Regions from separate parts of the uncultured Rummeliibacillus sp. genome, predicted to be linked through region 1. Evidence: a T-box and tRNA genes for the amino acid it is inferred to sense, from the RefSeq annotation. Region 1 holds a T-box; the other holds one or more tRNA genes.
What was found. The T-box of region 1 lies ahead of thrS (threonine--tRNA ligase). A T-box ahead of a tRNA ligase gene usually reads a tRNA of that ligase, here a tRNA-Thr.
Positions count from the first base shown of each region.

Region 2: it has a tRNA-Thr gene. The T-box ahead of thrS (threonine--tRNA ligase) is inferred to sense a tRNA for this amino acid. The anticodon was not compared.

Region 1 covers NZ_CAKQBI010000002.1:75,523-87,970, forward strand. Annotated here, with positions in the region: gene thrS (threonine--tRNA ligase) at 1-1,495, opposite strand, end outside; T-box leader at 1,677-1,917, opposite strand; gene dnaI (primosomal protein DnaI) at 1,993-2,937, opposite strand; gene Q0977_RS02045 (DnaD domain protein) at 2,939-4,756, opposite strand; gene nrdR (transcriptional regulator NrdR) at 4,781-5,260, opposite strand; gene Q0977_RS02055 (glyceraldehyde-3-phosphate dehydrogenase) at 5,467-6,492, opposite strand; gene coaE (dephospho-CoA kinase) at 6,626-7,222, opposite strand; gene mutM (bifunctional DNA-formamidopyrimidine glycosylase/DNA-(apurinic or apyrimidinic site) lyase) at 7,237-8,109, opposite strand; gene polA (DNA polymerase I) at 8,122-10,749, opposite strand; gene pnpS (two-component system histidine kinase PnpS) at 11,019-12,448, opposite strand, start outside.
Region 2 covers NZ_CAKQBI010000027.1:32,069-44,516, forward strand. Annotated here, with positions in the region: gene Q0977_RS14450 (AAA family ATPase) at 23-544, opposite strand; gene Q0977_RS14455 (alpha/beta hydrolase) at 702-1,484, opposite strand; gene Q0977_RS14460 (hypothetical protein) at 1,713-2,234, opposite strand; gene Q0977_RS14465 (hypothetical protein) at 2,410-3,147, opposite strand; gene Q0977_RS14470 (DUF4395 domain-containing protein) at 3,331-3,759, shown strand; tRNA gene Q0977_RS14475 (tRNA-Thr) at 3,875-3,945, shown strand; gene Q0977_RS14480 (TcaA NTF2-like domain-containing protein) at 4,237-4,812, shown strand; gene Q0977_RS14485 (ABC transporter substrate-binding protein) at 4,885-5,985, opposite strand; gene Q0977_RS14490 (ABC transporter ATP-binding protein) at 6,013-6,789, opposite strand; gene Q0977_RS14495 (ABC transporter permease) at 6,794-7,615, opposite strand; gene Q0977_RS14500 (hypothetical protein) at 7,821-8,207, shown strand; gene Q0977_RS14505 (YpzG family protein) at 8,280-8,432, opposite strand; gene Q0977_RS14510 (hypothetical protein) at 8,514-8,927, opposite strand; gene ribE (6,7-dimethyl-8-ribityllumazine synthase) at 9,728-10,195, opposite strand; gene Q0977_RS14520 (bifunctional 3,4-dihydroxy-2-butanone-4-phosphate synthase/GTP cyclohydrolase II) at 10,208-11,398, opposite strand; gene ribE (riboflavin synthase) at 11,413-12,051, opposite strand; gene ribD (bifunctional diaminohydroxyphosphoribosylaminopyrimidine deaminase/5-amino-6-(5-phosphoribosylamino)uracil reductase RibD) at 12,061-12,448, opposite strand, start outside.

The sequences.
Region 1 (12,448 bases):
CTGGTAATAAGAAGTCAAGTTGTACTGTAGATAAAGTTTCTTGTTTACCAATAGCTGTTTTTACTTGAACATCTAGTTTTGGACCGTAGAATGCAGCTTCACCTTCAGCTTCATAGTAGTCTAAACCAAGATCATCCATAGCTTCTTTCAACATACTTTGTGCTTTTTCCCACATTGCATCGTCGTCAAAGTATTTTTCAGTATCTTCAGGATCGCGATAAGAAAGTCTGAATTCGTAGTCGTTTAAGTCAAAATCTTTATAAACAGATAGGATTAGTTCAACTACTTTTTTGAATTCTTCTTTGATTTGATCTGGACGTACGAATAAGTGAGCATCATTTAAAGTCATGCCGCGTACACGTTGTAGTCCAGATACTGCACCACTCATTTCATAACGGTGCATTGTACCAAGTTCTGCCACGCGGAATGGAAGATCACGATATGAACGCATTGCTGATTTATATACCATCATATGGTGTGGGCAGTTCATAGGGCGAAGAACTAAAGTTTCGTTATCCATTTCCATTGGTGGGAACATATCATCTTGGTAGTGATCCCAGTGACCTGAAGTTACATAAAGTTCTTTAGAACCTAGTACTGGAGTATACACATGTTTGTAACCAAGAGATACTTCTTTATCCACAATATAACGTTCAATTGTACGACGAATAGTAGCACCATTTGGTAACCATAATGGTAAACCTTGTCCTACTAATTTGCTTGTTGTAAATAATTCAAGTTCTTTACCAATTTTACGATGATCGCGTTCTTTTGCTTCTTCAAGCATTTGAAGATGTGCTTTTAATTCATCTTTTGTAAAGAATGCTGTACCGTAAATACGTTGAAGCATTTTGTTATCAGAGTTCCCTCTCCAGTATGCACCAGCGATTGATAATAATTTAAACTCTTTAATTTTACCTGTTGAAGGTACGTGTACTCCACGGCAAAGGTCGAAGAAATCACCTTGTTCGTAAATAGACACTTGTTCATCTTCTGGAATTGCTTCAAGAAGTTCTAATTTGTATTCGTCATCAATTTCTTCAAAGCGTTTTTTCGCTTCTGCACGAGAAACATCGTGACGGACAATTTCAATATTTTCAGCAATGATTTTTTTCATTTCCTTTTCGATACGTGGGAAATCATCTGAAGTAATTGGTTCAGGTGAATCGATATCGTAATAGAAACCATCGTCAATAACTGGACCTACACCAAGTTTTACTCCTGGGAATAAGCGTTTTACAGCTTGAGCTAAAAGATGAGCTGTAGAATGACGCATTACTTCAAGTGCTTCTTTATCAGCAGGTGTGATGATAGAAATTGAACCATCTTCTTCAAGAGGTGTTTTTGTATCAACTAATACATCGTTAAATTTACCGACGATTGCTTTTTTACGTAACCCTGGACTGATTGATAATGCTACAGCATCAGTAGTAATTCCTTTTTCAAATTCTTTCACTGAGCCATCTGGGAATGTTAATTTGATCATGTCTGCCATAATAATCTCTCCTTTTTTATATTCTAGAGCTCTGGGCCACAAATAAGTGCGGAAGGCGATCGTTTAGCTACTACAAGCTCTGGAACCTTCAAATTGAAAGCGTCTTTTTGCTTTTAACCGAGAAGGTGAATGACTCGTTTAGCTGTGAAAACATCGATTCTACACAAAAAAATCCCGTCCACAAAGGGACGAGATTTATACTCGTGGTTCCACCCTTCTTCCTTCTAAACAAAGATTACGAAACATCTTTGCATAGATGAAGCTCTAGTTCGGCTAACGGGCCGCAACCGTCGACAATTACTTTTACTTCACTGTCGCTGCTCCAAGGCGGTAAATTTTATGTCGTTACTAAGAAGCTTTCAGCCGTGGCTTCCCTCTCTTTGAGTCGTGCAGAAAATTGTTGTCCTTATCAAAGCATTTCATATTTAGATTATGGTTGAAATTATATACTGAAATGCTTTTAAAATCAAGCGACAATTCAAGTCATTTCATCAAAACTAATTGTGATATAATCTTCTATTTTCGCCAACCATTTCGAAATCCGTCGTTAAAGCTCTAACACGTTCCATTATCCTTGCTGCTTTCATCACATCTACTTCGCCTTTTTGAGTTGTAGCAAAGTGTTCTTCTAACTGTTCATAATTGTAATTAGATGTGATAAAAACTGGCAAGCCTTCATTCATGCGAAATTGTAAAATTGTTCCTATAATTTCATCTCTTGTCCAAGGAGATAGATTTTCTGCTCCTAAATCATCCAACATTAGAACAGGTGCATTTTTTACAAATTCAACTTTTTCTTGTAACGATTGATCTTGAATCGAACTTTTTAACTCACTTAAAAAATCAGGAACATAAACCATTACTGTCTTGATCTCCATCGAAGCAAGTTCGTTTGCAATCGCACCAAGGACAAATGATTTACCAACACCAAAATTGCCATATATATAATAGCCTGTTCTAGGTAAATTACCAGTATTTTTAACCTTTTGAATAAACATCTCAGCAAATGTACGGATTGCTTTTTTAGATTCATTGCTCGTATCTAAGTCACTGATTTTGGCCTTTAATACATCCTTTGGCATATGCATACTAGAAATCATAGATGCTGCTTTACGACGCGCATCTTCCATTCTTTTTGTCTGACAAGGTGTATATTCTACATCGATTTTCCCTCTAATGATTGTTAGTTTTGGAACAAAACCGTTTATTGCATTTTTACAAGTAGCGACAGATTCACATTGGCTACAATCATGTTGTTGATTGACATATTCATAAAGTTTTCCTAAACCTCTTTCGACCATTTGACGATTTGCGACTTGGTCGTTTTCAGCAAGAAATTTTTGCACACCTTTATCTTCGAGGATTTCTTTTTGCATTTCATCAAAACGAGCTTGAAATTGTGAATCCATGATTTTCGTTAATCTGTTGTTGATTGGTTCCATTCTATGAATCCACCTCTCCTTCATTCATACCTAACTTCTTCATAATTTCCTGACGTTTCTTTTCATAATCTGTTTGCTTATGATCTATTTGTTTTACTTCTTTTTTCTTTTGCTGCTTTAACTTATTTTCATAATACCAATCAGGAACATTTTGTGATTTAGCAGTTTGTTTCCCCTTAGGCATATATTGTTTACGGTTTTTCTGTATTTGATAATCCTTCGCAAAATTAAGCGCTTGTTCCGCTTTTTGAATATTATTTTTTTGCCAATTGGCTGCTATTGCCTGTATGAATGCACTATTTATATTCGCATTACTTAAATAATAAGCATAATGTATAAGAACATTTACAACAGGAACAGGCATATCATATTTCTTTATAAATTCATTTACTACTTTAACATCTCTTTCAAACGGTGCCTTTCCTTTGACGAGCATCGATAACAATTCTAGAGATTCTGCATTATTTAGTATTTCTAGTAACTCTTTTTTCAACTCTTCCGCATTGGCAAAATCAGAATCTACAAACTGTGGAAGTTGATAAAAAGTACCTGCCCCTGCTTTCAATATCTTGTATTCTTTCGAGTAATCCTTGGTTTCTATAGAAGCATCTTCTTGTTTAGAATCTATTCCCTTTTGTTCTTCAAAATCTCTTGCCAATTTCATGGCTTCTCTTGCTGATTTAACACCAGTATTACGCCAATGTGACGCAATAGTTTCTATATATTTCCGATTCAATTTACCGTGATTTCGCAAAAAGACATAGTGAATAAGTACGTTGACTACAGGCGTTGGCATACCATATTGCATCACCAAATCTTCGACTAACTGGCGATCACTTGGAAATGGTTCCTTGCCTCCTGCTACAGCTGTTAATACATCAATAGGAGAAGAAGTTTCAAACCATTTTATCAGCTCTTGTTCCATCGGGTTTATATCGTTATCATCCACTGGAGTTTGCGTGAATAATTCTTGCTTTTGTTTTACATTTTCCATAACAGATTGCATTGTTGGCGGTTCTTTCGATACTGTCAATTTATAATAATCAGCAGCTTCTTTCTTTAAGCGTAAATCACTTAATCCCATTTCATCATCAAGTGCTAAAAGAATGATCTTTTGCATATCAAATGGTGTTAAATGATAAAGAAACGCTAATTTCGCAATCGTTGCTTTCGCTTCAGCCGTTAAAACAGATGAAGGTACAAGCTGTTCAGAAAGAGTAGATCTTAAAAGATGAAAATCAAATTCTTCATAGTTGAACGGTAATTCTTTTGGCTTTTCTTGTATTCCAGTAAGGTGGATTTCATCAGACGGTATATTATGCTGAACAGGTCTATAAACATCTGTAAATGTTCTAGATACTTCCTGATAGCCATAACTAGACAGCCCTTTTGAAACAAAGCGTTGACGCAAATTTCTATATGCTGATTCACCAATCTTACTATATAAGAACATAGATAAAAGTGGATCATCAAAAAAAGTAGCTGCATCGAGTGGCGGCATTACATCATAGAGAAAAGAACGCATTTCTTGTTGGTCTTTGCGCCATGTTCGAAGTAAACCAATCGCTTCGAGCGCAATGCGTGATTCGAAGATTTTACCTATTGGCATGTTCAATGCGTTCATCAAATGATAATGTGACATCGTACTATCTTCAGAATTTTCGCCCTCTGCCCATAATAAAAAATATAAACTGATGGGTTCTGCTCCAATAAGCGGTTGATACAAAAGCGTGATTAACTTTCGATCATAACTTGATAGAGGAAATGGAACACGAATGGATAGTCGATCAACAGGTTGCAATTCTTTATATAAATTCACCAACGGTTCCCTCCAAAACTTCTATTATTGATCATTTTCTCGTTCTTTAGATTGTTTTTCGATTAATTCTCTAAGCTCATCGATAAAGACATTGATATCCTTAAATTGACGATAAACAGAGGCAAAGCGAACATAAGACACCTCATCTATTTTAGAAAGGCGATCCATCACCATTTCACCAACATCTTCTGTTTTCACTTCAGCATTCCCAATACGACGTAAATCTTGCTCTATATTAAACACTAAATCCTCTAAAATATCTAATGATACTGGACGCTTTTCACAAGCTCGAATAAGGCCACGAAGTACTTTTTCATGGCTAAACTCTTCACGTGATCCATCTTTTTTGATCACAATAAGAGGCATTTCTTCTACTTTTTCGAAAGTTGTAAAACGAAACCCACATGATTCACATTCCCGACGTCTACGAATTGCTTTGTTATCATCGACTGGTCGACTATCAATGACTTTTGTTCCATTAAATTGACAAGTTGGACATTTCATAATTTTTCTCTCCTGATTTCGAAAACATATTAGTTTATCTATTATATCAAAAAATAATGGTATAAATCGAAAAAAAGAGTAGAAAATCCTCTTTACATAAAAAATAACTCGAAATCCGTCATATTTATCAAAAAAGGCTGTTTCAAAAATCCAGTTTCCACTGAATTTTTGAACAGCCCATTCGTTTTAGTATTATTTAAAAATTTTTAAACGTTAACTTCTTGTTGTTTTAATTCAGAAACAACTTTTTTTGTTAAGTCTACAACACGTGCAGAGTAACCCCATTCGTTATCGTACCAAGCAATAACTTTTACTTTATTGCCACCAATAGTCATTGTTGTAAGACCATCAATAGTTGCTGAAGCTGGATTTGTATAGTAATCACGAGAAACAAGTGGTTCCATCGTGAAATCTAAAATACCTTTTAAAGGACCTTCAGCAGCATTTTTAAATGCTTCGTTTACTTCTTCAATAGTTACATCACGTTGCAGGTCTACTACTAAATCGACTAATGATACATCAGGTGTAGGAACACGTAATGCCATACCATGTAATTTACCTTGTAATTCAGGTAACACAAGTGTTAACGCTTTAGCTGCACCTGTAGAAGTAGGAATGATCGATTCAGCACATGCACGAGCACGACGTAAGTCTTTATGTGGATTATCAATATTTTTTTGGTCATTTGTATATGAATGAACAGTTGTCATTAAACCATTGATGATACCAAATGTATCATTTAAAACCTTTGCAACTGGTGCAAGGCAGTTTGTTGTACAACTTGCATTTGAAATAACATCATGTTTAGAAAGATCTAATTTTTCATCATTAACGCCCATTACAATAGTGACATCTTCATTTTTTCCTGGTGCTGTTAAAATTACTTTTTTTGCACCTGCTTCAAGATGTAATGCTGCTTTACTACGTTCATTGAACTTACCAGTTGCTTCAATAACAACATCTACGTCCATTTCTTTCCAAGGTAAGTTTTGAGGGTTACGTTCATTTACAAGTTGTACACGCTTACCATTTACGATTAGCGCATCCTCTTCTGCTTTTACTTCACCATCAAATTTACCATGAGATGTATCATATTTAACCAAATGAGCTAATGTCTCAGCTGGATAACTTGCATTTACCGCAACAATATTTAAATCATCTTGTAGAATCGCTTGACGGAATACCATACGTCCAATACGGCCAAATCCGTTAATAGCAATCGAAACTGTCATGAATAATATCCTCCCTATTCACTACGTTATACTTAATTTGTATTATTCACAAATAGTATAGCACATTTATTAGAAAGTAAAACATAATTTAATCTATATTTTAAAATTTATATTTTCAGAAATTTATATCTTTTTAACAGTTGCAGTCCCATAAATCCAGTATTTTCAACAGTTGAGCACGGGTATTTTCTAAGTTTCCATTATTATAAATGACCGCATCAGCACCCTTTTCTTTTACAGAAAGAGGTAATTGAGAAGCTATTCTAGCTTTTGCTTCCTCCTCTAATAAGTGATTTCTTTCCATCAATCTTGCTAGTTGGGTTTCCTCAGAAACAGAAACGACTAAAATTTTCTCCACAAAATGTTGTAATCGACTTTCAAAAAGTAATGGAATATCCATTATTATATGTTTTTCCCCTTTTTCAATCCATTCATCCCTTTGACGCAACATTTCTTGACGAATAGCTGGATGCATAATATCATTTAATTCTTTTCTTTTTGATGGATTATGGAAAATTATATCTCCTAATTTTGCACGATTTAAACTGCCGTTATCTAGTAATATATCTTTTCCAAATACATCTACAATTTTATCTAATGTCTCTGTACCTGGTTCTACTACAACTCTCGCAACAATGTCGGCATCGACAATTGGAAAACCTAATTCTTGTAACATTTTTGCTACTGTACTTTTACCACTTGCAATACTTCCTGTTAAACCAATAATCATTTCTTCACTCACCCTTAATGTTGACAATTTGGACAGTACACTGAATTACGTCCTGAAATTACCAATTGTTTTGTATTAGTATGACATATTGGACACGTTTTCTTTCCATACATCTTCAATCGATCCTGCATGCCACCTGCTTCACCATTGATGTTTCGATAATCAGAAATACTAGACCCACCAGCATCAATACTTTCTTGTAAAATGTCCACAATTGTATAAAATAAGTCTTTCTTTCTTTTTTCACTGATTCTTGAAACTTTTCGTGCAGGATGAATTTTCATACGAAATAAAGATTCAGTTGCATAAATGTTGCCGCAGCCTGCAATTACATGCCCATCCATAATCACTTCTTTCACTGCCTTGTTCGCATATTTTGGTAATTTTGCTTTTGCTAAAAAATAAGGCAATGCTTCTTTTGAAAAAGGCTCTGGTGCTATTTCTAATAGAGGTGGATACTCCTCAATTGAATGGAGTAGACGCAGTTCGCCAAATCGTCGTATGTCAGCATATACAAGAAATTCTTTCTCTCCAAAAGTAAACACGATATGTATGTGCTTTTGAAATTTTGCTTCAGTTATTTCTTCTAATGAACGTACGTGAAACCACGCACCTGTCATCCCTAAATGATTCACTAGTACATAGTTTATATTGTCTTTCTCTAAGAAGAAATAGATGTACTTAGAACGTCGTTTAACTTCTTTAATAGTCATATTTTTTATTGCGTCTGAAAAAATTTCAGGGTCCATCCCCTTGATAATACATGCTTTTCCTTCTTTTATAGAGGTACAAATTGTATTTGAAACCTGAACGCGACGGATTATTTTCCCCGTCACGACAGGTTGAAGTGCACGCACAACTCCCTCAACTTCAGGTAATTCTGGCATGCGATCACTCCTTTATTTTGTTTCATACCATGTTGGACCTGATGCATAATCAGCTTTTAATGGTACTTGTAATTTAAATGCATTTGCCATAACTTCTGGTACTAATTTTTCAAGTACAGGAATTTCTTCCTCGGGTGCTTCGAAGATCAATTCATCATGTACTTGTAATAACATTTTCGCTTGAAGTTTTTGCTCTTTTAAAGCTTTAGCCATATCAATCATTGCTTTTTTAATAATATCTGCTGCACTTCCTTGAATCGGTGTATTCATAGCAGTACGTTCTGCAAAACTACGTAAGTTGAAGTTTGAACTATTTAAATCGGGCAAGTAACGTCTGCGGTTTAGTATTGTTGTTACATAGCCTTTTTTCTTTGCCTCTTCTACGATATTTTTCATATAATTTTGGACGCCAGGGAAGCTTTTAAAATAGCGCTCGATAAATTCAGCAGCTTCTTTACGGGTAATATTTAAATTTTGTGATAAACCATAATCACTAATACCATATACTATTCCAAAGTTAACGGCTTTGGCAGTACGTCTCATATTTGATGTAACTTCTTCTTCTCCAACATGAAAAACATCCATTGCTGTTTTCATATGAATATCCATGCCATGGTTAAAAGCATTGATCAAATTTTCATCGTTAGACATATGTGCAAGTACACGTAATTCGATTTGAGAATAATCGGCAGCAAACATTTTCCAACCTTCATGAGAAGGAACAAATGCTTGGCGAATTTTTCGCCCTTCTTCTAGACGAACCGGAATGTTTTGTAAGTTAGGATCTGTTGAACTTAAACGTCCTGTTGACGTTAACGCTTGTTGATAGCGTGTATGGATTTTTTGGTCCTCTTCATGAATGACCTTTAACAACCCTTCAATATAGGTAGATTGTAGTTTGCCAAGTTGACGATATTGTAAAATATGTTGAATAATTTCATGCTCTGGAGCTAGTTTTTCTAACACATCTGCAGCCGTTGAATAACCTGTTTTTGTCTTTTTAATAACAGGTAGACCAAGTTTTTCAAACAAAATAACTCCTAGTTGCTTTGGTGAATTGATATTAAATTTTTCTCCTGCGATTTGATATATATTCTCTTCAATCTCTTTTAGCTTAGCGGTTAGTTCTGCACCCATTTCGATGAGACGATTGCGATCAACTGCAACTCCTTCACTTTCCATTTCACTAAGAATAGTAGCTAATGGCAATTCTAGATTACGGTATAGATCATATTGTTCGTTGGTTTTTAACTGTTCTTCAAGTTTTACTTGAAGATTCCATACAGCTGAGGCTTTTCGACATGTATGTTCTGCTATAACTATTTGTTCAGGGACTGTTTTTTTAGCTCCTTTTCCATAAACAACGTCATTCGATTGAACATCTCTATAACCAAATTCTTTTGCCACAACAGCTACATCATCTGATGACATTGCGGGATTTAAAATATAGGCTGCTAGTAGTAGATCAAACTCTACTCCTTTTAACTTAATACCACTACGCAAAAATGCTGCTTGAGTTGCCTTCGAATCAAATAAATATTTTTTCTTTGAATCATCTTCAAGCCAAGATTTAAGATTTTCTGACGCCAAGACTTTTTCAAACGGAACAAAGTAAGCTATGTCACCATTTGCAATTGCCACACCAAATTTATCGCAAGTATGATAGTGTTCGTCAGCTAATTCTAGATGGATCGCCATCGGACTAGTTAATTGATCAGCAGTAAGATCGTCGATAATTTCAAAATTCAACTCTGCTGTTTCCTTTGCTTCAGATTCGTATTCACTTTTTTCGATTAATGATTTAAACGAAAGTTCTTGCCATAAAGCAAATAGATTTTCCACATCAGGGCCTTCATAGTTTAGATCATCCAGTTTAACTTCAATTGGAGCCTCACGATTAATCGTTGCTAGTTGTTTACTCATTTTCGCTTGTTCTTCGTTGTTTCCAAGCTTTTCTTTCAGTTTTGCTCCACTTACTTCTTCTAGATGCGCATAAACTTCTTCTACAGTAGGAAATTGTTTTAAAAGCTTAATCGCCGTTTTCTCACCTACGCCAGGAACACCAGGAATATTATCAGATGAGTCACCCATTAATCCCTTCATATCAATAATTTGGTGGGGTGTCAGTCCATATTTTTCACTAATATGATCCGGCGTATAATGTTCAATATCTGTCATGCCTTTACGAGTAATATATACAGTTGTATTGTTAGATGCTAATTGTGTTAAGTCTTTATCTCCTGAAACAATAATAACTTCAAGACCTTTTTCATCCGCTTCTTTACTCAATGTGCCAATAATATCATCTGCTTCATACATTTCTAACTCATATTGTTTAATCCGATAAGCATCAAGTAATTTTCTAAGGTACGGGAATTGCTCAGATAATTCTGGAGGTGTTTTTTGACGACCACCTTTGTATTCGGAATATGTTTTATGTCGGAAGGTTGTTTTCCCAGCATCAAATGCAACAAGCATTTTCGTCGGCTTTTCCTCTTCCAAAATTTTTTGTAACATAGTGGTAAATCCATAAATCGCGTTTGTATGAATTCCTTGGTCATTTGTTAACAATGGCAACGCAAAAAACGCTCGATAAGCCAAACTATTACCATCTAATAAAAGTAATTTTTCCTTTGTCATTTTGGCACACTCCTAAATAATTAACTCATTTTTTATCTAATAATAATTTTTCATGAATGATTCGTTCTTATTATTTTACCATGCCTATAATAAGAAAGGAAAAGACGACTATGTAAAATGCGAAAAAACGTTCGCTCATACAAAAAGAGAGCGCATGTAATAATGCAACTCTCTTTTTGTATTATATAATTTGAAGGGGGCTTCATAAATTAGTATAATTACTAAATTTGAAGATAATATAAACTTAATGTTAAGTCATTGTAAATGAATTACTTTTCTATTCTCGGAAAGATCAGACGCATTGTTGTTCCTTTTCCTACGCTGCTTTCAACTTCGATTTTCCCATGATGTGCCTCAACTAAATGTTTAACAATAGCTAAACCTAAACCTGTTCCACCCGAATTTCTACTACGGTCGCGATCTACACGGTAAAAGCGTTCGAATACTCGCGGAAGTTCTTCTTCACTAATACCTATACCCTCATCTGATATTTCGACAATAGCATTTTGAGATTCTTCATATAGATGAACTAGTATCTTTGTGTTTTCAGGTGAATAATTAATGGCATTAATCATTAAATTCATCATGACTTGGACTAAACGGTTATTATCTCCATTTATATAAACCTCTTCATCAATAATTGCTTCAAAATGCATATTCTTTTCGTCTAATTTCTGATTTGTCATTTCTATAGTTCGAATAATGACATCTTTTAAACTTGTTTTTTCCATATTCACTGTAAAACCTGTTTTTTCTATTTTAGATAAATCTAGTAGATCATTTACAAGCATCTGCAAACGATTGCTTTCTTGATACATTATATCTAAGAAATTCAATAAGGTTTCTTGATCTTTATATGCACCGTCTAACAATGTTTCAGAAAAACCTTTAATAGATGTAATAGGTGTTCTTAGCTCATGTGATACGTTTGCTACGAAGTCTTTACGAACTTGTTCAAGCATTTTCAACTCCGTAATATCATGCATTACGATCACTACACCAAGCCAAAGTCCATGTTCTCCAACTACAGGCGCACCGTAAACCTCCATATCAAAATAGCCTTTTTCAACTTGAATATGAATTTGTTTCCTATATGGAATTTCGGTCATAAAAACATGATCTACAAATTCCTCTAATTCGATAGGTAGCCCCAATTCTCGAAATAGTTGTCTTTTAACATCTTCATATGTTTGATCAAATAACTCAGTAAAAGTTCGATTGACAATTGTTATTTCGCCTTCTCGTCCAATCATGATTAGTGCACTACCCATATTCTCAATCAACGTTTTTAAACGTTCTTGTTCAATTTCACGAACAATCACAATATCTTGTAAATTACGTGCTAGAACATTGATTGCCTTACTTAAACGCAATGTCGGTGAACCAGTAATTTCATATGCACGTGCACGGTAATTGCCCTTCGCAAGTTCAAATGCTGTCATCATAACATTATCTATAGGCTGCGATAAATTTTTAATAAGACGATACGTCACCATTATTAAAATAATAAAAGCTAATATGAAAATAATTGCAAGCAAAATCCAAAACTGCAATCGTATATCAGATAAATCTTGTAAATTTGTATTATCTTTAATGGAATTAATAATTGCACGTTCTTGAGATTCTGTTAATGAAACATGTTGTTCCTTAATAGCATGCATCACATCATCTTTAGCTTTAATAGAATTTGACCTAACAG
Region 2 (12,448 bases), on a different contig from region 1:
CTTAAATGGAAAGGGAGCACACCTATGAAAGAAACGCGCACTTTTTAATACAATTTACGTTTTTAATAACTTCTATCTTGTCTTTATGTATGCCATAATTTTTGAAAAAATCAACTTTACTAACTTCTTCAAAATAACGATTCCATTTAAACATTTTAAAAAATATTTCTAATGTTGGTTTGTAATTTGCTTTCTCTAATTTAAGTTTTTGTTTAAGAAACCTTTTTATAATTCGGTAAGTTCTTATTGAATATTTTGGATCTAAAAAGATAATTAAATCTGCACTATTAAAACAATTGCTTACCCATTCTTCATTGTGCACTCCTTCAATTATCCAACTGTCGGTTTGTATTATACTGGTTAGATACTCTTTTCTTTCTTGTTCAGTTCTTTTTATATCACCAGACTTATTCCTTATCCAAACTACATTATCCAATTCGTAATACGGTATACCTAACTTTGAAGATATTTCTTTTGCTAAAGTTGTTTTACCACTTCCAACTGAGCCGATAATATGTATCCTTTTGTATATTTTCTTTTTCATAAAAGCACCAACTCCATAATGACTTTTTCAAAAGACAATTCGACATTACAGTTGGATTTACCTCTTATTAATTGAAATGGAAATTCTATTACCTTTGAATAAATAAGCACAAATCTATTTTTCTAGAAATGCGTCCAAATTATTGAATAAAATTATATTAAAAGAATTGGTTCGATTTACGAGATAAAAATGTAAATAGTTTAGGGACTCTATCCCTAAAGGCCAAATAGTTATGTTCTGCTTCTTTAATAATTTGAAACTTTGTATTTGGTATTTTCTCTTTTAAGATTTCATATATGGCTTTATTCGAAGCTAAAAATTCCACACTTATTGCTTCGGCATCTCCAGCTTCCTTAGTACCGCAGTCTAAGTAGACACTTTCAATCAGTGATAAATCAGTACATTGTATTAACTTTTCAATTTCCTCCTGGTTACGATAAAATGCTGAAGACAGAATTGCTATATTTCTGAAAATTTCAGGATAGCGACACATTGCATAAGTTGAAATGAGTCCTCCTAAGGAAATCCCTGCCATAGCAGTATGCTCTTTTAATGTCCTATAATTATTATCTATGAATGGCTTAAGTTCATTCACTATAAACTCAACATATTGTATCCCTCTTCCACCATCTATTGATTCCTTACCTAAAAATTTCTTACTATATTCCCAACATGTCCAAGGACAATATTCATTTATTCTTTCTTCACTATTTTGGTCTATCCCGACAACGATAACATTTAATTCATTTTCATCTAAATATTTTTCGAGTTTTAAAGAAGTACCCCCAATTGCATCATTATCTTGGAAGACATTCTGACCATCGTGCATATACAACACTGGGTAGCTCTGATCTTCGATAGTGTAATTTTTGGGTAGATATATTCTAATAAATCTTTCTTGTTCCAATGATGATATGTAAAAAGGGACTATCTCTAACAAAAGCTATTCCACCTTTCCGTTTCATACTTATTGAACTGTCTAGTCATTAGTATAGATATATTACATCATAGCATCGTCTGATTTTAAACATTTATTTCCACATAATGCAGAGACTTTAAACTAATTAAAGAAAGCTAAGCAAAGGTTAATAGCTTTTTATACCCGTGAGATAAAAAATAAAAAAGAAGGAACTCATATTTGGGTACCTTCTTTTTATTAATAGATTTTTTATTTATTTTCTGAAATTTTTACGAAGAATAACTTTTCATTTTCATTTAATGATAATTCTTTAATATCCGACATAGTTAAATACATTAATGTATTACATCCATAATCCTGTGATGTAAAAATAGAAAGCCCATTTTTATCCAAAATATTAAAATGAAAAAATGGCGTTATATTTTCATATTCCGAATCTATCTCTTCTACCATACTTTTAAAAATAATATTTTTAATACTTTCATTTAAACTTATTGTTAATTCAATAAGATTATCTTCGTTCTCTATTCTCTTACATTGAGATTCTGATAATATTATGTTTTTCACACCATAGCCTGTGGAGGGATAACCTTTTTTGGGGTATATTATATCATTGTCATAATAATGAATAGTTAATTTTGTGCCTTTCGTTAAAAAGTACACTGTTAATTTATTCCAAATTCCAATTACTCTTTGCATTCGATTTCCTAAATTTCCTTCTTTATCTTCAAGATTACTAGTATCTAATCGATAATTAAAAAAGTCATTCAATTCTATCCCTCATTTTTATCTTAAATAGCTGCCAAACCTATTGCACTTACGGTTCAAAGAGCCTAAAGCTATGGTTAATTTTGAACTTAAACGTTATTGTATAGCGGATATTTGGTATCCAGAAGAAGGGATTACCTGTGAACTATCTAATTATGGGCCCCTTAAAAGCTAATTATTACAAGTCAATCTCTATATAATCATTATTATTAGTTACATTTGCATCTTGATACCACAATTGCCCTTCATAGTAATAATAGAATCGTAAAGTTGTACCATCATCATACCATGTTGGCGAACCGTTAACTTCATATAGAATAAACGTTTCTTTTTTGGGCTTTATAGTAATTGACTTTGGATAAATAATTCTTTCGTCATCCGTTAAACTTATTAGTGTTAATGTTCTATCATAATCAAGAAAATCTCTATCAAATAAATCCCCATAATTTTGAATATAGATACTCTTGCTACTCTTATTTTTTACGGCAATTACTACATAACTTTTGTTACTATCAGTTTCATCATCCATAAAGGTGTATACATTAGGGTAAGTAGCAAACTTTGTTTTAATTGTTACAGTTTTCGAATATGCACTATAAGTTGTTTTACCATTCTTCTTAACATAACTCTTTACGCGATAATAATGTTTGGCATTGGCTTTTAAATTGTAATGTGTATAAGAATTTTTGGAAGTCGTTTTAATCTTCTTGTACTTATTATTCGCTGCTCTATGATACACTACATAACCATTAACACCTTTAACTTTTTTCCATGTTAAAGAAGTCGAGTATGCTCTTGATGAAGTATTAAATGACGTAGGTGCTTTAATCGTTTTCGCATGAACATCATTTCCGCCAAACGTTAAAGATGTGATTAAAAGAAATAATAATGATACAAAAGTAAATATTTTCTTCATGACATTCCCCATTTCTATAAGAATATGAAGTTATAATATGCTAAGCACATTTGGAATAATAAGTATAAAATTCAAAATACTAAATAAGATCTTTTAAATTTGAATTTTTCAACAAAAACACTTTTGTTTTTTCTGATAATGGAGTAATATTTAATTAATCTTATATGAAAGGTTGGTTTTTATATGCAAAAACCTGCATTTATCCCAAGACCTTTAGTACGTGTCAATCAATGGATCATTTTATTAAGCACTATTGCAACATGGATTTTTCAACAGCCATTAATTTTATTAATACCTTTGGTTGCAAATTTACTTGGCCTATTATTTAATTTCAATCCATTTATGAAGTTCGCTCGTTTATTTTTAAAGAAAAAGCCATCAGAATATATTCCAGAAGATGTAGTTCAACAAAAATTCAATTCATGCATTGCTATCACATGTTTATTGTTTGGCTTTATTGGGTTCGAGCTTGATAAATCTGTAATAGGCTATATATTCACAATTATGGTTACAGCGGCTTCAGGAATCGCTATTTTAGGTTTCTGTATTGGTTGCTTTATCTTTTTCCAACTTAAACAACTACGCTATAAACTAAAGAAATCACATGCATAAAATCAACTGACTCATTTTTAATATATTGGTAAAATTTTTTCTTAGAAACCCTAGCATGTTTCCCTGAAAAGTGCTACAATATATTTTGTTGTTGATAAACAACTTATCAGTTGTTGCCGATTTAGTTTAATGGTAGAACGGTGGTCTCGTAATCCATTGATAAGAGTTCGATTCTCTTAGTCGGCATATTTTTTATAATGTGTAAATCCCTTATAAATGTTGATAATACAACTTTTATAAGGGATTTTTTTGGTAAATTATGTTATTACCTTTTAATTAAACAATTTATTGTAATAATATATTCGAAATCCTACTCAAATTACTAAGAGTTTTGATCTCACCTTATTTTAAGGGTCAAATTTATACTTTTATGAACATTTGTATTAAATAATTATTCGACAGAGAAATTATAGAGTACCAAGTTTTCCAAAAATAAGTTATGATTATATAAAATAGCCTGTGAAAGAAGGACTTGATATGAAAAACTGGAAGATTTTATGCATCACTTGTTTAACAGCTTCTCTACTTTTCGCATGTTCAAATACTGAAGATAAAACAGGTGATTCAAAGAAAACCGAAGCCTTTACTACTGAAACAGCAAAAAATACCGATGCCAATTTACCAGAAACAACAGATAGCACAGTTACAATCGCTGGACAAAAAATGACAGATACCGAACAACAAAAAATAACTGATTTTATCGAAAAATATCCAGTTGAGTATTCAAATGCAATCGAAACAGGTGACTTCACACCTTTAGCAAATGAATATATTATGCATGAAACGAAACTATATGAACATCTTTTAAATGAAGTTGAACAGCAACATAAAGATGGCACTACTCAAAAAATAAATAAAATAGAAATTTCTAAGATTAACCGTCTTTCAGATACAGATTTTACTGTCGATACGAAAGAAACAATTGAAGAAACTAAAAATGGCAAGAACAAATCTATTTTACGTGTTCGTCAATACAAGCTCTACTATGACTATGTAGAAGGCGATGATTCAAATAGTTTCTTTAAAATAATGGATATTCAAGATTTAAAATAAACAAATATATCATAATGACGACATAAAATAGGCACCTATCTACAAGTATTTTGTAGAGGTGCCTATCTCAATTTATTGATAGTTTCCTAAGATTTTTACTGCTTGATTAGTAATTGAAGTATCAATGGCTTTATCAAAGTCAAACTCTCCAACTGTTGCGCCATTCTTTTTGTACATTTCATATTGGTTACGAATATCATCTTCTCGCATTTTACCATCCGGATCTAAACCTGTTACATAAACTTTATCCCATAATGCAGGATCTTTTAATGCAGTGTACTTCGTCATTATATTGATAATCTCCGCTTTCTCTATATCCTTTGTAAAAGCATCATTATAATCACGTACACCTTTTAGATAAGCAAGCATAAAACGTAAAGATATATCCTTTTCATCTTTCATAAACTTAGGTGATGCTAAAACTAAAGCGATTTGTGAATCTGGTGCAAAATCGGTTGCGTCACCAAAGCGAGTTAATATTCCTTTACTTACACCCTGTGCTATTAGAGGTTCAATACTAAGTGCAGCATCAATTGAACCATTTTCTAATGCACCAAGCATACTACCAAAATCGGACATAACTACAGTTTTTACATCTTTTTCTGTTAATCCAGCATGCTCTAGCATTAAAGCATAGATATAGCCATCAATTGAATTTCTTGAAGAAATAGCAATCTTCTTCCCTTTAAAGTCTGGGTAATCTTTAATAACATTTGTCATCTTATTACCTATGACAAATGTAAAATAAGATTTTCCTGGCATATTATGTCCTTTATCTCCTACTATTTTAACATCGATCCCTTGTGCAATTGCATTAAAAAATGATGCAGTAGAAATGCCACCCGCTATATCAACTTCCCCTGCTGCTAGTGCTGGCAGCATATCATCGCTATTGGCAAATTGTGCAAATTCGACTTCTATATTGTAATCGTCAAAATAGCCTTTTTCATTTGCAATATAAAATCCTGCACCTGAAGCTGCTCCGTCTTCAGCAACAACGACTTTTGTTCTCTTTTTTAACGGTGCAAGATCACCTGATTTATTTTCTTTACTTACTGCATTATCGACTTTACCGTTGTCTGTTTTGTTTGTACTTTTTTCTGAACATCCTGCTATGACCATCGCTAGTAACAGCAATGGTATCACAAGCCCCCGTTTCAACCATTTCCCCATTGAAATCCCCCTTTCCTTAAAACAAACTTACTTTCTAGATTTTTGTACTTCTTCGTGCAAATGATTTAATATCTCTATAAAATTCTTTGTTGTTTGCTGATGTGAACGGATTTTTTCGATATTTCTTGGTCTAGGTATATCATTTTTAATTTCTTTAATAATTTTCCCAGGTTGGGCACTCATTAGTAAGATACGATCACTTAACAGTAGCGCCTCATCAATACTATGTGTGATAAACAATACCGTTTTCTTAGTTTCTTCCCATATTGAAAGTAATTCCTCTTGTAAGATGAACTTATTCTGCTCATCAAGTGCTGCAAAAGGTTCATCCATCAGCAATATTTCTGGATCATTGGCAAAAGCACGAGCAATGCTTACTCGTTGTTTCATACCACCCGATAATTCTTTTGGAAATAGTTTAGAAAACTTTTCAAGGCCTACTTTTTTAATATAGTAATCTGTTCTCTCTTTGATCACACTTTTTGGTAAATGCCTCATTTTCAAACCAAAAGCAACGTTTTCTTCAACTGTTAACCAAGGAATAATCCCTCTTTCTTGAAACACCATTGACTGAAGAGGTCTATCTTCCTTGCCTAGTTTAATCTCAAAATCTCCAACACTCGTTGTTTCTAACCCCGCCAAAATTCTTAATAGAGTTGTTTTACCACAGCCGCTTGGACCTACTAAGCAAACAAACTCTCCTTCAAAAATCTCCATTGAAATATCTTCTAATGCCGTAACACTATTATTTTTTTTAAAAAATACTTTAGTTAAGTTATTAATCGATATTTTCGTATTCTCCAATACCTCACCTCCAAGGAAGAATCTTCTTCTGCAGATATCGTAGAATTAGTGAGAATAAATAACCGAAAAACGAGATGAGTATTAGCCCTACAAACATTTCTTTCAATAAAAATGCTTTGTAAGAGGTCCAGATTAAATAACCGATTCCTGAAGTTGCACCCATCATTTCTGCAGCTACTATTGTTAAAAGAGCTATTGCCTGACCCATTTGAATCCCTTCCACCATAACTGGTAGTGAACCTGGAAGTGCGATTTTAAAGAAAAAGTCTTTTGAATTTGCTCCGTAATTTTTGGCTACATCTAAATATATTGAGTCTATATTGATAACTCCAGCAGTCGTATTAATAACTACAGGGAAAAACACACTTCCTGCGATTGTAAAGATTTTAGAAAAATCTCCAATTCCAAATAAAATAATGATAATTGGTAGCAATGCTAATGTAGGAATTGGCATAAGAGCCATTACAATTGGTGATACAAAATGTCGAATTGGTGAATATAACCCCATCAACAGTCCAATCACGATACCAGGAATTACACCAAGTAAAAATCCAGCAAAAATCCGATAAAGTGATACCCCTATGTGATGGAATAATTCCCCACTTACGGACATGTTATAAAATGTGTATATAATATCAGTTGGCGGAGGGAAGAAACGTACATCAATAAGATTTGTTCTGGATAAAAATTCCCACAAAATTAAGAGAAAAATGGGTGAAGCGATCGTTAAGGTCTGCTTCCATCGTTCATTAAGTCGTCTTTTCTTCCATTCCTGTTGTTCAACTTCGACAGGATCATGGGTTAGAGCTCTTTTTTCTTCTTTCATCCTTCACCACCTCTTCTATAAAATGATATGTATTTGACTCCCAAAGTGTGTCGACTGCCTATTGATATAAATACAATATTTTAAAGAAAAAATGACTGACACAAAAAAGACAAGCAGATATTTTATTTACTTTACAAATAGTCAATAAGTAATGTTATAATAAATAAAAACAAGTACTATTATCATGTGATTAGAGGGTTTATTTATGAAAATAGATAGAGATATTGTATATTTAGAAAAATTTATAGCAAATAATGATTTTCCATCAGCTCGAAAAATTGTCGAACAAAACTTAGATAAATTTACTAAGCCAAGAATACGTTCACAATTATCTTTAGACGCACTAACTTTTTTAAACTGCATCATTCAAATAAATGATGGAAAAAATAAAAACATATACTCAAGAGAAACACAACTTATTATTAGACATATAAACAATCTGGCTTATGAATGTAAATTAAGTGAGCTTAAATGTTATGTATATTTACAAAAGGATTTATTGTCAGAACCTGAAATTTACAATTCTTTAAGCGAAGATGCTAAAGTATTTATTCCAAAACCTAAAAACTTAGAAAATGATGTTGTCATTTAAAAAGAAGTCCCAAAGCTATTGGCCTTGGGACTTCTTTTTTTGATTTGCACTTATCCTACACAATGATTAAAACTAGAATTGACGAGCTTTCGCTTGACTCCTCAAGATTTGGTTTCGAAGTGTTATCTTCGTTTCTCCCTTAACTTGAGATTTTGAATGTTTTATTCTAGTCCAGAGTTGATGAACCTTTTGAGACTTTGGATCTAAGTGGTCCGGTTTCCCCATAATGTTCTTCCCTCCTAATCATGTTGGATTTCATAGTGAAATCTTTTTTAGTATGGCTCTTACTTTTCAGTTTATGCCTAATTAGAAATTCACACTATCCGTTAGTACATATCCAAAAACGATTCCAGCAATTATAGTGAACATAATTGTAGTATCACCTAATGCTAAAATTTGATTTGTAAATACTAACTTATCACCGAAGCTCGAATAACTCAAATAAGGTAGTAGTAAAAAATACAAAGCTGGTAATGCAATAACGATTAATTTTATCCAATCCATGCGCCATTTCTTTTTGCCTTTTTTCTCCTTAAGAAATTTAGGTAATCGTAATAAAATCCCTACGAAAATCGGAAAAATTAGGTTAAATATCATTATTTGTTTATTATCAAAAGAAATTTCTGCTTCTTTTCCCAAATATACACGAAATCGTAAAGCCATATAAATTGAAAAAACTATTATAATAACCCAAGTGACATAATCCAAAAAGCATTTCAAACTAAACCTCCTCCAATTACATCATTACTATTAAAATTTCGCCTAAAGTGAAATTTTTCCTTTAAATAATTTATCGTAAATGTCGGAAATTATTATGTATAACTATAAATAGAAAAACGAAAGAAATTTTAAATGAAAATGAAAAACCCGGAAAATTAATTCCGGGTCTGATTTCACTTTATCCTTCATATCGATTAAATGTTATTTTAGCTTTGCATATATCTAAGACTCCTGCACGAAGCATTCACCTTGGACCTAACTTTTTAAAGCAGCTCACAGTAGAAGAATATTATTGAGAATTAAGAACTAAAGTTCTACTTACTCTTTAACCATTCAACATCCTGATCATAAAAGATGTTATCCTTTATGACGATTAAAACGTTAAGCTTTCGCTTTAAACTCAAACCTGATCCACGGGACTTCACTCTCCGTTTCATTAGAAATGAGATATTAACTTTTTAATCTCGCCCAGAGTTATGAACTCTCTGAGTAATTATCGCTTTTTTGGCGGATCACCCATCGAATTCTCCCTCCCAATCATGTTAGATTTACGAATCCTTCATGATGTTTAAAAAAGTCTTGCAATCGCTAAATTACTCAGACCTGATCCACGGGACTTCACTCCGTTTCATTAGATTGAGAATGTTTAACGCTTTAATCTACTATGAGCTATAGTGCTCACCTGGACTTGGTTCACCCATCGGTTAACCCCTCCTGTTTATGAAAGGATTTGTTAAGTGAAATCTTTTATAGTATAGCTCGTACCGTTTCTTTTATACACTAAATTAAAAATTTTTATATTAATCGAACATGTGATTTAAATTAGCCATTTCAATTGCAGATACGGCAGCATCATAACCTTTATTTCCTGATTTTGTGCCAGATCGTTCGATGGCTTGTTCAATATTTTCTGTAGTAACGATGCCGAACATGACTGGTACGCCAGATGTTAAACCTACATTTGCAATACCTTTTGCCGCTTCGTTACAAACATAATCATAATGAGATGTTGCACCTCGAATCACTGTACCTAAACCTATAATGGCATCGTATTTTTTTGTCTCCGCCATTTTTTTTGCGATAAATGGCACCTCAAATGCTCCAGGAACCCATGCAACATCAATATCTTCCTCATCTACACCATGACGCTTTAAGCCATCCATTGCTCCTGACAATAGTTTTCCAGTTAAAAATTCATTGAATCTTCCAACGACAATACCAATTTTCAAACCTGTTCCGATTAATTGTGCTTCAAATGTTTTTCCCATTTCCATTCACTCCTATGCTAAGATATGTCTCATTTTTTCTTTTTTTGTGTGCAAATATTTTTCATTTTCTGGTTCAGCTTCAATTTCTACAGGTACTCGTTCGACAACTTGAATACCATACTTCGTTATTCCTTCGATTTTGGCAGGATTATTGGTCATTAAACGAATTTTTTCAATTCCCAAATCCCGCAACATTTGTGCACTTATGCTATAATCCCGCATTTCTGCAGGAAATCCAAGATGAATGTTGGCTTCTACAGTATCGAAACCTTGTTCTTGCAATTCATAGGCTTTTAATTTGTTTAGAAGGCCAATCCCTCTTCCTTCTTGACGCATATATAGCACAATTCCATTGCCAGCTTCTTCTATTATTTCTAGTGATTTTTGTAATTGTGGTCCGCAATCACAGCGTTTTGAATGAAAAATATCACCAGTCAAACATTCCGAATGAATTCGAACAAGTGGTGCTTCTTCGTTTTGAGGTTTTCCCTTAATAATTGCAACATGTTCTTTATCATTTAATTGATTTGAATAACCAATCATTTGAAATTCTCCAAATGATGTTGGTAGTTTAACGGAAGCCACCCTTTCAACAATTGTTTCTGTTTCCTTTCGGTAACGTATTAAATCAGCAATAGTAACAAAGGTTAAGTTATGTTCCTTTGCAATTTCATATAATTGTGGAACTCTTGCCATTTTGCCGTTATCTAACATGATTTCACAAATAACTCCCGCTGGTTCCGAACCACAAAGTTTTGCAAAATCTACTGCAGCTTCTGTATGACCTTGTCTCTCAAAGACACCGTTTTCCTTTGCAATTAATGGAAATACATGTCCAGGTCGACGGAAATCTGCTCCAATTGATTTGCGATTAATCAATTGGAGAATTGTTTCAGATCGTTCATATGCACTTATTCCTGTCTCAGTCGTCTTGTAGTCAACGCTGACAGTAAATGCAGTTTGGTGATTATCCGTATTATTTTCGACCATCGGATTCAATTCAAGTTGTGTTGCTAGTTTTTTAGACATTGGTGTACAAATTAGACCGCGACCATATTTGGCCATAAAATTAATGTTTTCTGGTGTAGCAAATTCAGCTAATACAAGAAAATCGCCTTCGTTCTCACGATTTTCATCATCCACCACAATGATTATTTTCCCTCTTTTTAAGTCTTCTATTGCTTCCTTGATTGTATTAAACATTTACTTTCACCCCTTTAAAATCCATTTTCTTTTAAGAAATCTAATGTAATACTTGATTTTTCATCTTTTCTTTCTAAATGATGGATTATATATTTGCCGAGTAAATCATTTTCAATATTGACAACTTCTTGTTCTTTTTTTATTCCTAATATCGTTTGATCAAATGTATGTGGAATTAACGAAACCGTTATTTGTGTTGGTTTTACATCGAAAATAGTTAAGCTAATACCATCAATCGCGATAGAACCTTTCATCATACAAAATTTACTTAGCTCTTTACTAATTCCTATATCTACATAAACTGCATTCGCCAATTTTCTTTTTCTCAGGATTATACCGGTACCGTCTACATGACCTGATACAAAATGTCCGCCAAATCTGCCATTTGCGGGCATCGCTCTTTCTAAGTTAACGACTTGGCCCGTTTGTAAAGCGTGAATATTTGTAGCTTTAACAGTCTCAGGCATAACATCTACAGTAAATTGTTTAGTTGAAAAAGAAATAACTGTTAAGCAGACACCATTGATTGCGATACTGTCTCCTAAATGTATATCTTCTATAACCTTTTTCGATTCAATCGTTAACTGCATACTTTTTGGTTCATTTTTTATTGTTTTTATTACCCCTAATTCTTCAACAATTCCAGTAAACATATAACAACCTCATTTCGGTACAGAAGTAATTTTGATATCTTCACCAATCATTTCAACGTTTTTAAATTTAAGCGGATATGCATCTTTTATATGATGAATATTTAAATCTCCGATCATATTAACAGCATTATTTCCACCAATGATCTTGGGTGCAATGTATGTGATTAGTTGATTGACATATCCTGATTTTAAGAAACTTGCATTTACCTTGCTGCCCCCCTCAACATAAAGCTTCATAATATTACGTTTGCCAAGTTCTTTTAATACTTCTTTTATAGAAATAGTTGGTTTTTTAATTTGAATAATCTCAACATGTTCTTGTGAGAAGCTTTTGACCTTTTCCTCCGATACTTCTGAACCAACAAAAATGAGAGTATCTGTTATATCTTCTGTAACT